Regions from separate parts of the Klebsiella sp. KE9456 genome, predicted to be linked through region 2. Evidence: predicted binding sites of a transcription regulator. Region 2 holds the regulator's gene; the other holds the start of a gene.
The links. Region 2 encodes LexA, which represses DNA repair genes until DNA is damaged. Its sites were predicted from a motif close to TNCTGTATGTACATACAGNA; they were not measured.

Region 1 (8,854 bases), on a different contig from region 2:
AACCTGGCTAACCCAAAAGCGATTATCTACTTTGGCTCCGTTTTCTCGCTGTTTGTGGGAGATGACGTGAGTTCAGGCGTGCGCTGGGGCATTTTCCTGCTGATCGTGCTGGAGACGCTGGCCTGGTTTACGGTGGTTGCCAGCCTGTTTGCGCTGCCGGGAATGCGTCGCGGCTATCAGCGGATGGCGAAGTGGATCGACGGTATTGCCGGTACGCTATTTGCCGGTTTTGGTATTCATCTGATTATTTCGCGTTAGGCATCCTGCGGCCCACCCATGAGGGCCGGGTGGGCCTGATTTTAGTGACGGAGTTGTTGTAAATACCGCGGTATCGTCAATGTCCCGTTCGGGATTCTGTACGACTTCCTCCAGCCGCTTCTCAGGCGTGACGGGCGGAGGCCAGCAGCGCACCAACCAGCATAAATAGCGAACCGAATACCTTATTCAGCGCTTTCATCTGCTTCGGCCCTTTGATCCATGCGGCGATGCGTTGCGCCAGCGTCGCGTAGCCAATCATCACGATGATATCGACCACGATGGTGGTAACGCCAAGTATCAGGTACTGCATCATCTGGGGCTGGTGTGGCACGATAAACTGCGGGAACAGCGCCGCGAGGAACACAATACTTTTTGGGTTGGTCAGGTTCACGAATATCGCCCGTTTAAACAACTTCCCGCGGGTTTGCACTTTTGCCAGGGTATTCAGGTTGATAGCGCCCGCAGCCCGCCACTGCTGAATACCGAGCCAGATAAGATAGGCGGCGCCCGCCCATTTGAGGATTTCGAAAGCCAGTACGGAACGCGAAAACAGCGTCCCCAGGCCGACGCCGACCAGTACGATATGGATGCCCAGCCCGGTCTGTAGTCCGGCGATAGATGCCGCCGTGCCGCGGTAGCCATGGTTGATTGAGGTGGTCATCGTATTTATCGCCCCGGACCCCGGCGACAGGCTGAGAATAATTGATGTCAGCAGATAGGCAAACCACCACTCGAACGTCATGAGAAACTCCCTGATTGTCTGTTTTTATGCCACAATACGCTATTGTGTGAGCATTGTGTGATACACGATAAAAAAACGATTTTCAGCGGTTATCAGGGGTGTAAACCCGATGTTTTTGCAGCAAAAGGACTGGGAAACACGAGAAAACGCGTTTGCGGCCTTTACTATGGGGCCGTTGACCGATTTCTGGCATCAGCGGGAAGAGGCGGAATTTACGGGAGTGGATAATGTCCCGGTACGCTTTGTTCGTTTCTGCGCTCAACATCATGACCGGGTTGTTGTTATCTGCCCGGGTCGCATTGAAAGTTATGTGAAGTATGCCGAACTGGCTTACGATCTCTTCCTCAGCGGCTTTGATGTGATGATTATCGATCATCGTGGTCAGGGGCGTTCCGGACGGATGCTTTCCGATACCCATCGCGGGCACGTTGTTAATTTCAGTGATTATGTTGAGGATCTTGCCGCCTTCTGGCAGCAGGAAGTGGTTCCCGGACGTTGGCGGAAACGTTTTATACTGGCCCATTCAATGGGCGGAGCTATCGCGACGTTATTTTTACAGCGTTACCGGCAGCATTGTGATGCGATGGCGCTCTGCGCGCCGATGTTCGGCATTGTCATACGTTTACCTGAATGGATGGTGCGCCATATTCTGGATTGGGCTGAGGGCCATCAGCGCATTCGTGAAGAATACGCCATCGGAACCGGTCGCTGGCGGGCGTTGCCTTTTGCGGTCAATGTATTGACGCATAGCCGTCAACGCTATCGCCGCAACCTGCGTTTTTATGCCGATGAACCACAGTTGCGGGTCGGCGGGCCGACGTTTCACTGGGTGCGTGAGGGGATTCTCGCTGGCGAAGAGGTACTGGCCGGTGCGGAAAAAGACGTCACGCCCACGCTGTTGCTCCAGGCGGAGGACGATCGGGTGGTCGATAATCGAATGCACGATCGTTACTGTGCACTCCGCACCGCTGGCGGTCACCCTTGTGAAGGAAATAAACCATTTGTCATACACGGGGCATACCATGAGATCCTTTTTGAAAAGGACGCCATGCGCTCAGTCGCGCTGAATGCTATCGTCGATTTTTTTGGTCGACATCATTAATCCGGCGAAACGCTAGTCGCCCTGCTTAGAGGTTAAAATTTTTATGTACCAGGTTGTTGCGTCTGACTTAGATGGCACGCTGCTTTCCCCCGATCACCGCTTAACGCCCTACGCCAAAGAGACGCTAAAGCTGCTTACCGCCCGCGGCATCAACTTTGTGTTTGCGACTGGCCGTCATTACATCGATGTCGGGCAAATTCGCGATAATCTCGGCATTAAATCCTACATGATCACCTCTAACGGCGCGCGTGTGCACGATAGCGAAGGGAAGCAGATATTTGCCCACAACCTTGACCGCGATATCGCCACCGATCTGTTTGAGATGATGCGTAGCGATCCGGCGATTGTGACCAACGTGTATCGTGATGATGAGTGGTATATGAACCGCCATCGTCCGGAAGAGATGCGTTTCTTCAAAGAAGCGGTGTTCAGTTATAAGCTATATGCGCCGGGCGAGCTGGACCCTGAAGGGATCAGTAAGGTCTTTTTTACCTGCGACAAGCACGAGCATTTGTTGCCGCTGGAGCAGGCGATCAACGCCCGCTGGGGCGATCGCGTCAACGTCAGTTTTTCTACCGTAACCTGCCTTGAAGTGATGGCGGGCGGGGTGTCGAAGGGGCATGCGCTGGAAGCGGTGGCGAAAATGCTCGGTTATAGCCTCAAAGAGTGCATCGCCTTCGGCGACGGCATGAACGATGCGGAAATGCTGTCGATGGCGGGTAAAGGCTGCATCATGGCTGACGCCCACCAGCGTCTGAAAGATCTGCACCCTGAACTGGAGGTGATTGGCAGTAACGCCGATGACGCCGTCCCTCACTATTTGCGTAAACTGTATCTCGACTAAAAAAGATTGACGATTGCTCGGTAAGTGAACAGTTGTCAACCGTTCACTCCGCTACAATGAATGTTCTTTACTCTACGAGACATTTATTGTGGCGCTACTGATTATCACCACTATCCTGTGGGCTTTCTCTTTTAGCCTGTATGGCGAATACCTGGCTGGCCATGTCGATAGCTATTTTGCGGTGCTGGCGCGGGTTGGCCTGGCCGCTCTGGTGTTTTTGCCTTTCCTGCGCACCCGTGGGCAGAGCCTGGCAACCATCGGCCTGTATATGCTGGTGGGCGCGATGCAGCTCGGCATCATGTATATGCTGAGTTTCCAGGCCTATCTTTACCTGACGGTTTCTGAACTTCTGCTGTTTACCGTCCTGACACCGCTCTACATCACGCTGATTTACGATCTCATGAGCCGACGTCGTCTGCGCTGGGGCTATGCCTGTAGCGCGTTACTGGCGGTTATCGGCGCCGGAATTATCCGTTATGACCAGGTGACCAACCATTTCTGGACCGGTTTGATACTGGTGCAACTCTCCAACATCAGCTTCGCTATCGGGATGGTTGGCTATAAGCGGATGATGGAAACGCGCCCTATGCCGCAGCATAACGCTTTTGCCTGGTTCTACGTCGGGGCGTTTCTGGTGGCGGCTATTGCCTGGTCTCTGCTGGGTAATACGCAGAAAATGCCGGAAACGTCGCTTCAGTGGGGAATTCTGGTATTTCTTGGCGTGGCGGCATCGGGAATTGGCTATTTTATGTGGAACTACGGCGCCACCCAGGTGGACGCCGGTACGCTCGGCATCATGAACAATATGCATGTGCCAGCCGGACTGCTGGTGAACCTTGCCATCTGGCAAGAGCAACCCCGCTGGCCGAGCTTTATTATTGGGGCTCTGGTGATCCTTGCCTCGCTGTGGGTCCATCGCCGCTGGGTCGCTCCGCACTCCGCACAAACGGCAGGTGGTCGCAAGCGTGGTTCCGTGCTGAGCGAATAAACGCCTCAGTGACCGGCTGGCGCTGCTCGCCATCGCGAACCGCGGCGTACAGTCGACTCCACAATCCTTCGCCCAGGGTTTTGGTTACCACCAGACCCTGGCGTTCAAAACTCTCCACTACCCAGTGCGGCAGGGCGGCAATCCCCATCCGTGCGGCAACCATTTGAATTAACAGCAGCGTATTATCGACGCTCTTTAACTGCGGGCTGATCCCGGCAGGTTGCAGGAAGTGACGCCAGATATCCAGGCGCCCGCGCTGCACCGGATAAATCAGCAGTATCTCCGTTGCTAAATCTTCAGGCGCGATGCGCGTTCTGGTTGCCAGCGGGTGATCCGGCGCCATCACCAGGCGCACTTCGTAATCAAACATCGGCGAATAGTGCAGACCGCTGCGCGGCAGGATATCGGATGTCATCACCAGATCCAGCTCGCCCTGCTGCAGACCGGGCTGCGGGTCGAAGGTGACGCCGGACTGGAAATCCACTTCCACATGCGACCAGCGGGCACGGAAATTCTCCAGCGCGGGGGTGAGCCACTGAATGCAGCTATGGCATTCAATGGCGATACGCAGACGGGTTTGCTGCGGTTCATTGCAATCCTGCAGGGCGCGACTGATTTGTGGCAGCACCTGATTTGCCAGCTGCAGCAGAATCTCGCCTTGCGGCGTAAAACGCAGCGGCTGGCTTTTACGCACAAAAAGACGGAAGCCAAGGCGCTGTTCCAGATCGCTGAACTGGTGGGACAAGGCGGATTGGGTCTGATGTAGGGCCATTGCGGCACCTGCCAAAGAACCGCTGTTCCGCAACGCCTGGAGCGTTTTCAGGTGTTTAATCTCGATCATGAAAGTCCTTCACTTCGGCATGAATAATTTGCGCTTGAGGAATATACAGTAACCGCCAATTATGGATGTGTAAACATCTGGACGTCTAAAAAATCCGTCGTCTTTTAAATTAATCGTGCGTTGGCTACGTTTCCTCATCCCGGTCACTTACTTATGTAAGCTCCCGGGGATAAGCAAACTTGCCGCCTTCTCTGAATTTAAAATCCTTAGGATTTGCACATTATGAGGTTATAAAAATGACAATTATTAATCATACCCTCGGTTTCCCTCGCGTTGGTCTGCGTCGTGAGCTGAAAAAAGCGCAAGAGAGCTACTGGTCGGGGAACATCAGCCGCGAAGAGCTGCTGGCTGTTGGCCGTGAACTGCGCGCCCGCCACTGGGAACAGCAGAAGCAGGCGGGCATTGACCTGCTGCCGGTGGGCGATTTCGCCTGGTACGACCATGTTCTGACCACCAGCCTGTGGCTTGGCAATGTGCCGGCTCGTCATCAGAACAAAGACGGCTCCGTCGATATCGATACCCTGTTCCGCATTGGCCGTGGCCGCGCGCCGACCGGTGAACCGGCTGCGGCGGCGGAAATGACCAAATGGTTTAACACTAACTATCACTACATGGTTCCGGAGTTCGTCAAGGGGCAGCAATTCAAACTGGCCTGGACCCAGCTACTGGATGAAGTGGACGAGGCGCTGGCGCTCGGCCATAAGGTGAAACCGGTTCTGCTGGGTCCGGTGACGTATCTGTGGCTGGGTAAAGTCAAAGGCGAACAGTTCGATCGCCTGAGCCTGCTGAACGATATCCTTCCGGTCTACCAGCTGGTGCTGTCTGAGCTGGCGAAACGCGGCATTGAGTGGGTACAGATCGATGAACCGGCGCTGGTGCTGGAACTGCCGCAGGCGTGGCTGGATGCCTTTAAACCGGCTTACGAAGCGCTCAGCGGCCAGGTTAAACTGCTGTTGACCACCTACTTTGAAGGCATTACCGACAATCTCGACACTATCACCGCACTGCCGGTACAGGGGCTGCACGTGGATCTGGTACACGGCAAAGATGATGTCGCAGAACTGCATAAACGTCTGCCTGCTGACTGGCTGCTCTCTGCGGGCCTGATTAACGGCCGCAATGTCTGGCGCGCCGATCTCACCGAGAAATATGCGCAAATTAAAGATATCGTCGGCAAACGTGAACTGTGGGTGGCCTCTTCCTGTTCGCTGCTGCACAGCCCGATCGACCTGAGCGTGGAAACGCGCCTTGATGCGGAAGTGAAGAGCTGGTTTGCCTTCGCCCTGCAAAAATGCGTCGAGCTGGCTCTGCTGCGGGATGCCCTGAACAGTGGCGATACGACTGCAATCGCCGAATGGAGCGCGCCGATCCAGGCTCGTCGCCATTCAACCCGCGTGCATAATCCTGCGGTAGAAAAACGGCTGGCGGCGATCTCCGCTCAGGACAGCCAGCGAGCGAATGGCTATGAAGTCCGCGCTGCCGCGCAACGGGCGCGCTTTAAGCTTCCGGCCTGGCCGACCACCACCATCGGTTCTTTCCCGCAGACCACCGAGATCCGCAGCCTGCGTCTGGACTTCAAAAAGGGCAATCTTGACGCGAACCGCTACCGTACCGGCATTGCTGAGCATATCAAGCAGGCGATTATTGAGCAGGAGCGCCTGGGCCTGGATGTACTGGTGCACGGTGAAGCCGAGCGTAACGATATGGTGGAATACTTTGGTGAACACTTGGATGGTTTTATTTTCACCCAGAATGGCTGGGTGCAGAGCTACGGTTCCCGCTGCGTAAAACCTCCGGTAGTAATTGGCGACATCAGCCGTCCGGAGGCGATTACCGTTGAGTGGGCGAAATATGCCCAGTCGCTGACCGACAAGCCGGTAAAAGGCATGTTGACCGGTCCGGTAACGATTCTCTGCTGGTCTTTCCCGCGTGAAGACGTGACTCGCGAAACCATTGCTAAGCAGATCGCGCTGGCGCTGCGTGACGAAGTGGCGGACCTGGAAGCGGCCGGCATCGGTATCATCCAGATTGACGAACCGGCGCTGCGTGAAGGGCTGCCGCTGAAGCGCAGCGACTGGGATGCCTATCTGGCGTGGGGCGTGGAGGCTTTCCGTATCAATGCCGCCGTAGCGCGGGATGAGACGCAGATCCACACTCATATGTGTTATTGCGAGTTTAACGACATCATGGATTCCATCGCCGCGCTGGATGCGGATGTCATCACCATCGAAACCTCGCGTTCTGACATGGAACTGCTGGAGTCGTTTGAAGCGTTCGACTACCCGAACGAAATCGGGCCGGGGGTTTACGATATTCACTCGCCGAACGTGCCGAGCGTGGAATGGATTGAAGCGCTGCTGAAGAAAGCCGCGCAGCGAATCCCGGCAGAGCGCCTGTGGGTGAACCCGGACTGCGGCCTGAAAACCCGCGGCTGGCCGGAAACCCGCGCCGCGTTAGCGAACATGGTTAAAGCCGCGCAGAATCTGCGCCAGGCGTAACTAAGCGGCATCCGGGTACGCCCGTCCTCAAGGCGTTGACCACAGATGCTCGCTACCCCGATCTGACGCAAACGCTTCCCCGGAAGCATTCCATCACTCCGTAACCGGGGTAATGGCAGGTCGTCAACGTCGTTTGCTCAGAGGTAAGCGCTTTGACTACAGTTAAGCATCTGCTGCTAACTGTCCGGAGGTGAATGATGCGTGAACTCGACGAGCAAGAAGGGGATTTGCGGTTTGCCATTAACCTGGGTAACCCGGTTCTGGCGACAGTGTTACCGGATGGTTCTCCGGGCGGGATAACCGTTGAACTGGCGAAAATGCTGGCGGCAGAGTGCCAGCGCGAAGCGCGGTTTATTACCTGGCCGACGGCCGGACAGGTGGTCGATGTGGCGTTGAAAGGGGAGTGGGATATCGCCTTTCTCGCCATCGATCCGGCCCGGGAGGACAGGCTCTGCTTTACACCTCCCTACGTCACGATTGAAAGCTCATTAATCGTTAAAAACGGCAGTACGATACAGTCGGTACAGGAGAGGGATCGCGAAGGCGTGGTGATTAACGTCGGCAAAGGCGCGGCCTATGCGCTGTATCTGAGCCGCACATTAAAACATGCGACGTTGCACCAGTACGCCACGTCCCAGGATGCTATCCGCGCATTTATTGCTGGCGAAGGCGATATGGCGGCCGGTATTCGCCAGCCGCTGGAAAGCGCCGTGCGAGACCATCCCCAGTTTCGCATTTTGCCCGACAATTTCAGTCAGATACGTCAGGCCATTTGCGTGCCGCGCAACGCTCCGCAGCACTATGAGTGGGTGTGCCGCTGTCTTTCTTTATGGATAGCGGACGGGACTATTGCCGGAATGGTGAGCCGCCATATCGGCAATCGCTAATCGTTAACTGCGCTTCCCGCTATATTGCGCGAACCATGCCAGCATTCGCTGCCAGCCCTCTTTCGCCGACTCTTCATGGTAGCTGGCGCGATAATCGGCGTTAAAGGCATGACCTGCCTGCGGATACACGACGATTTCCGCCGTGGCATTGGCGGCCCGTAGCGCCTGACGCATGGTTTCTACCGTGTCCTGCGGGATGCTGTCATCTTTCGCGCCGTAGAGCCCTAACACCGGGGCGTTCAGATCAACGGCGATATCTACCGGATGCCTCGGCGAGTTAAGCGACTTCTCGCCAATCAGTTTACCGTACCAGGCAACGGCGGCTTTGAGCTGCGGATTATGCGCGGCGTACAGCCAGGTGATGCGTCCGCCCCAGCAGAAGCCGGTAATGAGCAGGCGATGGGCGTCGCCACCGTTGCGGGAAGCCCAACTGGCGACGTGATCGAGGTCGGCCAGCACTTGAGAGTCCGGTACCTTTTGGACGAGTCCCTGGAATAGCGAAGGGATGTCGCTAAAATCATTGGGATCGCCCTGGCGGAAGTACAGCTCTGGCGCGATAGCCAGATATCCCTCCTTCGCCAGACGGCGGCAAATATCACGAATATGTTCGTGCACGCCGAAAATTTCCTGCACAACGATAACGACGGGCAGTGGGCCTTCGACCTTGTCCGGACGGGCATGGAATGCGGGCATG
Region 2 (8,854 bases):
GCTCCAGCTTCCAGAGATAGCCGTTAATCCACACGTCCGGATACCCCTCCAGCACATAGATAAACTCTTCTTCGTCGCTTTCCGCGTGCGGATAGGAGGTACGACGCCCGGGCGGAAGACGTTCGTGATGGATCCCCAGACGATTCAACCGCAGGCCGCGCGCCAGCGGCGCACCGATGGAGAACAGCTCTGTGCTATCGGGATAGGTGGAATCATCCGCCCCCTCCAGTTCACGCCAGTGTCGAATGCAATCAGGTCGTTTCATCGTTTTCTCCCGAAAATGAGATGCATCGGATATAGCATAACCCTAAATAATTCGCGTTGCAGACAGCGGAAAGTGAGCGACAAATTCGTCAGAAACAAATTTGTCCCGCCAGAAAGGCGCCTCCGGCGAGCACAGGCAACGTGAAGTGTGACCGGTATAAGTCCCAGGGACTCGGTGTTTTATCTGGAACGTGATAAAGTAACAGTTTCACATTCACGCGACCAGAGGACGCCATGGATAAGACTACTTCGCAACAAATGTTAGCGCATGCTGAAAAGCTCTGTGCACAACGTGGCGTACGCCTGACCCCTCAGCGCCTTGAAGTGTTGCGTTTGATGAGCCTGCAGCAAGGGGCTATCAGCGCCTACGATCTGCTCGATCTGCTCCGGGAAACAGAACCGCAGGCCAAACCGCCAACGGTATACCGGGCGCTGGAGTTTTTGCTGGAGCAGGGACTCGTGCACAAGGTGGAATCCACCAACAGCTATGTGCTGTGTCACCTTTTCGATCAGCCAACCCACAGCTCAGCGATGTTTATCTGCGACCGCTGCGGTGGCGTCAAAGAAGAGTGTGCGGAAGGTGTAGAAGATATTATGCATTCCCTGGCGGCGAAAATGGGCTTCGCTCTGCGCCACAATGTGATTGAAGCTCACGGCCTGTGTGCCGCCTGCGTTGAAGTCGAAGCCTGCAGCACGCCGGGGCACTGCCATCACGATCACACCATACAGATTAAAAAGAAAGCCCGCTGAGGGGTGAGCCGCAGCGGGAATCAAGGCTGACGGTACCTCCGGATACCGTCAAGGCAGGCACTAACAGTGGGTTAAAACACGACGCTTTCGCTACCAGCGATAATCGTTACGGGTTTCCCACTCCGTGACCTCTTTCTCGGCCTGGTCTTTGGCGTAGCCATAACGTTCCTGAATCTTACCGACAAGCTGGTCACGTTTACCCTCGATGACGGTCATATCGTCGTCGGTCAGTTTGCCCCATTGTTCTTTTGCTTTACCTTTCAACTGTTTCCAGTTACCGCCGATTTCGTCTTTATTCATCATGCAATCCTCATCGTTCGGTGAATGAACAGCCCGTTATGGGCCGGGCATGACTTAACTATAGATGAGTATTCTGAGTAGAATTTATTATTCAGAATCTTTAACCAGCAGACAAATAAAACCCGCTACGAAAACCAGGTTCCATACCGCCAGTGTCGCCGCCAGATGAGCGCCAGCGACGCCCCGCGCAGGGCAAGAAAAACCGTCAGCGCCAGCCACAAACCGTGATTCCCGAGAACCGGTAGCGTTAACAGCGTCAGGGCAAATCCCGCCGCCGCCACAACCATACTATTACGCATCTCCGCCCCGCGCGTCGCGCCGATAAACATACCGTCCAGCAAATAGCACCAGACACCAATCACCGGCAGTATCGTCTGCCAGATGAGATAGCGGTCGGCCAGTTGCTGCAATGAAGGCAGAGACGTCAACACGCTGATGATCTGCTCACCGGCAAGGCTGTAAATCAGCGTAAACGCCAGCGCCACCATCCCTGACTGGCGACAGGCCGCACGCCAGACGACAAGCAGTTGACCGTCATCGCGCGCGCCGTAGGCCTGCCCGGAATGGGCTTCAACGGCATAGGCGAAACCATCCAGTGCGTAGGCGGTAAAGGTCAGCATAGTCATCAGTACCGCATTGACCGCCACCACATCGGCGCCGAGACGGGCCCCGAATACTGTCACCGCCCCGAAGCAAAGCTGTAGCAGCAGCGAACGCAGCATGATGTCGCGATTTAACGCCAGCAAACGGCGTATGTCGCCACGCCAGGCGTTTTTCAACATCGACAGGGGAACGCCACGCAGCGCCAGCACGCGTCTCACCATTAACAGTCCAATAAAGAAGGTGGCGTATTCTGCCGTGACCGTCGCCAGCGCCGCTCCCTGAACATTCATATGCAGGCCGATCACCAACCATAAATCGAGCGCAATGTTAAGAACATTGCCGACCACCAGCAGGATCACCGGCGCCCGGGCATACTGCACACCAAGCAGCCAGCCCAGCAGGACCAGATTCGCCAGCGAGGCGGGCGCGCTTAGCCAACGAATCTCAAGAAAGTGCCGGGCCTGTACGAGCACAGATTCACTGCCGCCGACAATATGTAGCGCCAGATTGATTAACGGCCCCCTGAAGAGGACGATCGCTACCCCGGCGGCCAGCGCCAGAACAATCGGCTGCACCAGCGCGCGCGCCAGCCGCTGCGAATCGTTTGCGCCAAATGCCTGCGCCGTCAGTCCGGTAGTGCTCATGCGCAGAAACAGAAGCAGCATAAAAAGGAAGCTGGTGGCCGTTGCGCCAACCGCCACGCCTGCCAGATAAACTGGGCTGTCGAGGTGACCAATAACGGCGGTATCCACCAGTCCCAACAGCGGAACGGTGATATTGGAGAAGATCATCGGTAACGCTAAGCGCCACAGGGCTCTGTCAGCAGAGTTAAAAAGCATGGAAGAGGAGCCTGAATGGAAGTAAACGACGCAGCATCATGCATCAGCGGATAATGCTGCGGAATGGCGAGGTTATTGCCAGTTGCCGTTGCGGATAACGCCGACAGCCAGGCCTTCAATGGTAAAACTTTGTTCGCGCAGATCGACCACGATCGGGGAAAATTCGCTATTTTCAGGCAGCAGCTCAACGACGTTGCCCTGCTTTTTCAGCCGCTTCACGGTGACTTCTTCGTCAATGCGCGCCACAACCACCTGACCGTTGCGCACATCCTGCGTTTTATGCACCGCCAGCAGATCGCCATCCAGAATCCCGATGTCTTTCATTGACATACCGCTGACGCGCAGCAGAAAATCGGCGCTCGGCTTAAACATGGATGGATCCACCTGATAGTGGCCTTCAATATGCTGCTGCGCCAGCAGCGGTTCACCTGCGGCAACGCGGCCAATTAGCGGCAGACCGCTCTCTTCCTCCGTCAGCAAGCGAATACCGCGAGAAGCGCCAGAAACGATCTCGATTGCGCCTTTACGCGCCAGCGCCTTCAGGTGTTCTTCCGCCGCGTTTGGGGAACGAAACCCCAAGCGCTGAGCAATCTCCGCACGCGTCGGCGGCATGCCCGTCTGGCTGATATGATCCCGAATGAGATCAAACACCTCCTGCTGCCTGGTCGTTAACGCTTTCATTCCGCCCCCTGGGTGTATATACAGTTATGCTGTGAGTATATACAGCTAACGGTGATTTTGGAACCATATTTCACACAAAAATCAGCAGTTTCTTTCCATTTTGCGAACCGATACGGCAAGAGTCAGCGATAGTTCGCCCACAACAGCATTCCCCAGGTCATCAGCGCGATAATAATCGCCAGCAGAACCGCCGCGGACCCCAGATCTTTCGCCCGTCCCGAAAGGACGTGACGCTCAGGACCAATACGGTCGACGACGGCTTCAATGGCGCTATTGATAATTTCAACTATCATCACGAGCAGAACCGAACCAATCAGCAGAACCCGGGTGACGGCATCGACGTCCAGCCAGCAGGCTATTGCCACGGCAATAATGGCCGCGATACCTTCCTGACGAAATGCGGCCTCGTTGATCCACGCCGCGCGAAATCCTTTACAGGAATACCCTGCGGCTTTAATAATTCGGGTTAACCCGGTGGTATTATTGGCCATCAAACGAACCTTTTAATGTAAATAACGCCAATGAGTGTACGCGTTTGCCGCGTTACACCGGAAATTTTGCGCACTTTCTGTTATTCTTGCCGCGCATTTGCATGATTAACCAGGGGCTTCATATCGTCTATGTCTGGCTGGCAACGAATTTACTATAAATTACTGAATTTACCATTAAGGGTGCTGGTAAAAAGCAAGTCTATTCCGGCGCAACCTGCCGAGGAATTAGGCCTGGATACCTCGCGCCCTATTATGTACGTCCTGCCTTACAATTCGAAGGCGGACCTGCTGACGCTACGCGCTCAGTGTCTGGCACATGAGTTACCCGATCCTCTGGAGCCGCTGGAAATCGATGGCTCTCTGCTTCCGCGCTATGTATTTATCCACGGCGGCCCGCGCGTATTTACCTATTACACGCCAAAGGAAGAGTCCATCAAGCTGTTCCATGACTATCTGGACCTGCACCGTAATCATCCCGATCTGGATGTACAGATGGTGCCAGTTTCAGTGATGTTCGGTCGTGCTCCGGGGCGCGAAAAGGGAGAAGAAAACCCGCCTTTACGTATGCTCAACGGCGTGCAGAAATTCTTTGCCGTCTCCTGGCTGGGACGCGACAGCTTTGTGCGTTTCTCGCCTTCGGTCTCTCTACGTAAGATGGCGGACGAGCACGGCACCGACAAAATTATCGCTCAGAAACTGGCCCGCGTGGCGCGCATGCACTTTGCCCGCCAGCGTCTGGCAGCCGTCGGGCCGCGTCTGCCAGCCCGTCAGGATCTGTTCAATAAACTGCTGGCGTCAAAAGCCATTGCCCGCGCGGTGGAAGATGAAGCACGCAGCAAGAAAATCTCCCATGAAAAAGCGCAGCAAAACGCCATCGCGCTGATGGAAGAGATTGCCGCCAACTTCTCCTACGAGATGATCCGTCTGACCGACCGTATTCTGGGCTTTACCTGGAACCGTCTCTATCAAGGGATTAACGTCCATAACGCCGAGCGCGTTCGTCAGCTGGCGCACGACGGGCATGAAATTGTCTATGTGCCCTGCCACCGCAGCCACATGGACTATCTGCTGCTCTCCTACGTGCTGTATCACCAGGGGCTGGTGCCGCCGCATATCGCCGCCGGCATCAACCTGAACTTCTGGCCTGCGGGCCCGATTTTCCGCCGCCTGGGCGCGTTCTTTATTCGCCGTACCTTTAAGGGCAATAAGCTCTACTCCACCGTCTTTCGCGAATACCTGGGCGAGCTGTTCAGCCGCGGCTATTCCGTGGAATATTTCGTGGAGGGCGGTCGTTCGCGTACCGGTCGTCTGCTGGATCCGAAAACCGGCACCCTGTCGATGACCATCCAGGCGATGCTGCGTGGCGGTAATCGTCCTATCACGCTGGTGCCGATTTATATCGGCTACGAACATGTGATGGAGGTCGGGACCTACGCCAAAGAGCTGCGCGGCGCAACGAAAGAGAAAGAAAACCTGCCGCAGATGCTGCGCGGATTAAGCAAACTGCGTAATCTCGGTCAGGGTTACGTGAACTTCGGCGAGCCGCTGCCGCTGATGAGCTACCTGAACCAGCATGTACCTGAATGGCGCGAGTCTATCGATCCTATCGAAGCCGTTCGTCCATCGTGGCTCACACCGACGGTGAATAACATCGCTTCGGATCTGATGGTGCGGATTAACAATGCCGGTGCGGCAAACGCCATGAACCTGTGCTGCACCGCGCTGCTCGCGTCGCGTCAGCGTTCCCTGACCCGCAAGCAGTTAACCGAACAGCTGGAGTGCTATCTTGCCCTGCTGCGCAATGTGCCCTATTCAACGGATGCGACCACGCCTGCGGTCTCGGCCAGCGCTCTTATCGACCACGCGCTGCAAATGAACAAGTTTGAAGTCGAGAAAGACACCATTGGCGATATCATCATTTTGCCGCGCGAACAGGCGGTACTGATGACCTACTATCGTAACAATATCGCCCATATGCTGGTTATGCCGTCGCTGTTAGCCGCCATCGTCACCCAGCATCGTCATATTACCCGCGCAGAAATATTGCGCCACGTCGAGATGTTCTATCCGTTCCTCAAGGCCGAGCTGTTCCTGCGCTGGGAGATAGCCGAGCTGGCGGGCGTTGTCGATGCGCTGATTGCCGAAATGCAGCGTCAGAGTCTGATCGTCGTGAATGGCGATGATGTAAGCGTGAACCCTTCTCATGCTCGCGCGCTACAACTGCTGGCCGCAGGCGCGCGCGAAACGCTACAGCGCTACGCGATTACCTTCTGGCTGCTGAGCGCCAACCCGGCAATCAACCGCAGTTCGCTGGAGAAAGAGAGCCGTACCGTCGCGCAACGTCTGTCGGTACTGCACGGCATCAATGCGCCGGAGTTCTTCGATAAGGCGGTATTTAGCACGCTGGTGCTGACCCTGCGCGACGAAGGCTATATCAGCGATACCGGGGATGCGGAACCGGAAGAGACGCTGAAGATCTACCGTATGCTGGCTGCGCTGGTTACGTCCGATGTGCGTTTAACGATTGAAAGCGTTACCCAGGATGAAGCGTAACGCGTGAAGAAAGCGCCCGGCTTGCGCACGATGCCAGCAAGCCGGGTAGAGCGTCGAATCTAGCGCATATATCCCATCACCAGGCCAAGAAACAGCACCATCCCAACGTAGTTGTTATTTAAAAACGCTTTAAAACAGTCATCGCGTTCGCGCCTGAAAATCAGCTTCTGCTGCCAGACAAACAGCGCCGCGGCGATAAACAACGACCAGTAATATTCCCAGCCCAGCCCGTTCAGCCAGCCAACCGTCGCCATCAGCGCCAGTACCGCCACCTGTAACATACCAATAATTAAACGATCGCTATCGCCGAACAGAATCGCCGTCGATTTAATACCGATTTTTACGTCGTCGTCGCGATCGACCATCGCATACTGGGTGTCATAGGCCACCGCCCACAGAATATTGGCGAGAAACAGCAGCCAGCAGCTCAGCGGTAGCGATTCCGTTACCGCCGAGAATGCCATCGGAATCGACCAGCCGAACGCCGCGCCCAGCACCACCTGCGGCAGATGAGTGTAGCGTTTCATAAACGGATAGATCCAGGCTAATGCCAGCGCCGCAATCGACAGCAGGATAGTCATGGTGTTGAGGGTCAGCACCAGCAGAAACGAGACCAGCACCAGCGCGATAAATAGCGTACGCGCCTCTTTCTCGGTGACATCCCCGCTCGGCAGCGGACGGTGAGCGGTGCGCTTGACGTGGCCGTCAAACTTGCGGTCGGCATAATCATTTACCACGCAACCTGCGGCGCGCATCAGCCAGACACCCGCAACAAAAACCACGAGGATCCACAGCGGCGGCATTCCCGGCGTCGCGACCCATAGCGCCCACAGCGTCGGCCACAGCAACAGCAGCGCGCCGATCGGTTTGTCAGTACGCATCAAGCGGTGAAACGCCAACAGCTTATTCTGCGTCAGACTCCACTCCATTTTATTTTTCCTCTTAATACAACGGTGATGCAGGCAAAAACAGTTCCGTTAACAACAGCGGTTTGCCGCTCAGCCGCAGACGGGAACGCCGCCCCCAAAGACCAGCATGGCGACCAATTTCAATAAAATCGCGGGTTAGCGTAGATGACGTAAACAGATAACGGCCCAGCGGCGTTTGCCCCAACTGTTGTAGCGCCATTTCGGGGCCGCTGAGCGTCGACTCAGGGACGAGAGTGCGGCCCGCCAGCCAGGGCGTATCATTGGCGCAAAGTATAATTTCCCGCAGCCAGTAGCGCGGTTCATCCGGCAACAAAGAGGCTTCATCCGCCAGCGCTTCGCGGCCAACATAACCTTCGTTAACCATCATTACGCTGACTTTTTTCCCCTGTTGCTCAAAGCGTTTGGTCATTGAGTCTTCCAGCAATAACCAGTCGCGCAGAGGCGAATCCAACGAGGGCATCGTGGCAAAATAACGCAGCGCACGCAGTTGCGTAAGCGCAGGATGTGGCATGCCTGAATCTCCGGTACATAACATGACAGTATTGTATCGCAGAATGAGACACTGAGGGCGGGCAAACGTCAATATCCGATCATCCACGCAACAGCCATGCAACAGACGCCGCCGCGCGATAAAAAAAGTGCGTCCCAATGGACGCACCGAAAGGCTGAGCCTAAACATCAGCATTGTGGGGAGACGGTCACCCCTTGCCTTTTACACTGCTGATAAAGGTGGAACGAGCAGATTTCGAACCGAGACGTTCAGCTTCGTTCATCAATTTCAGGGCCTTATCGATATCACCTTTCGCGACCGCCTGTTTAATGCCGTTGTTGAAATAGGTTTCAGTATCATCGAGCATCGGTTCGCTTTTCGCTGCCGGAACGGAAGCCGGGGCGGGTGCGCTATAGGCTGGCGCCGCCGTATTACCTACGGTGACAGGGCCAGGTCCGGAAGAGCCAAACAGCGGGCCGACCAGCACGCTGGAGCCGCTACTGGTTTTCACTTTCAGCTTCAGTACACCCTCGGTGGTGTGTCGCGCAACCGGGTCTGGAATATCCGGGATGGCATTGCCCGCGCCTTTGGCATAGGCTTTCGCCGGATCCAGCAGGGTGGTCGTTTGTTGCAAATCTTTTTCCGTCGTAAAGACCAGCACATAGAGCTTCTGCTGCCCCAATGCTGGCGTCAGGCGCATCACACCCTCAAGCCGATCCGCTGCCATGACGCCGGGCTGCTGATAGGTAAAATAGCTGCTGGGGAAAAACGCAGACGGGGTCATATTCTGATCTAAAATCAACACGTTCGGCGCAAAAATCTGTTTTTGCTTATTCACTTCGCTACTGAGCGTCAGGGTCAGTTCGCCAATATTCGCCGGCACGCTCCAGGCCGCAACCGGGCCGGAGATACCAGCGACATCCAGCCGTTGCCCTGCCGTAAGCAAATCAACGG

Region 1: a site for LexA is predicted at 4,807-4,826, ahead of metR (HTH-type transcriptional regulator MetR). Genes of this name have one in related genera too.

What each region holds. Positions count from the first base shown of each region.
Region 1 is NZ_JBDYQK010000023.1:62,413-71,266, forward strand. Features, by position in the region: gene rhtC (threonine export protein RhtC) at 1-258, shown strand, start outside; gene rhtB (homoserine/homoserine lactone efflux protein) at 380-1,000, opposite strand; gene pldB (lysophospholipase L2) at 1,110-2,102, shown strand; gene yigL (sugar/pyridoxal phosphate phosphatase YigL) at 2,146-2,946, shown strand; gene ABK821_RS20625 (carboxylate/amino acid/amine transporter) at 3,035-3,934, shown strand; gene metR (HTH-type transcriptional regulator MetR) at 3,822-4,775, opposite strand; gene metE (5-methyltetrahydropteroyltriglutamate--homocysteine S-methyltransferase) at 5,012-7,273, shown strand; gene ABK821_RS20640 (transporter substrate-binding domain-containing protein) at 7,468-8,160, shown strand; gene ABK821_RS20645 (dienelactone hydrolase family protein) at 8,164-8,854, opposite strand, start outside.
Region 2 is NZ_JBDYQK010000025.1:35,841-44,694, reverse strand. Features, by position in the region: gene ABK821_RS21295 (cupin domain-containing protein) at 1-265, opposite strand, end outside; gene zur (zinc uptake transcriptional repressor Zur) at 499-1,014, shown strand; gene ABK821_RS21285 (CsbD family protein) at 1,105-1,314, opposite strand; gene dinF (MATE family efflux transporter DinF) at 1,440-2,756, opposite strand; gene lexA (transcriptional repressor LexA) at 2,829-3,437, opposite strand; gene ABK821_RS21270 (diacylglycerol kinase) at 3,560-3,928, opposite strand; gene plsB (glycerol-3-phosphate 1-O-acyltransferase PlsB) at 4,058-6,481, shown strand; gene ubiA (4-hydroxybenzoate octaprenyltransferase) at 6,541-7,410, opposite strand; gene ubiC (chorismate lyase) at 7,424-7,921, opposite strand; gene malM (maltose operon protein MalM) at 8,109-8,854, opposite strand, start outside.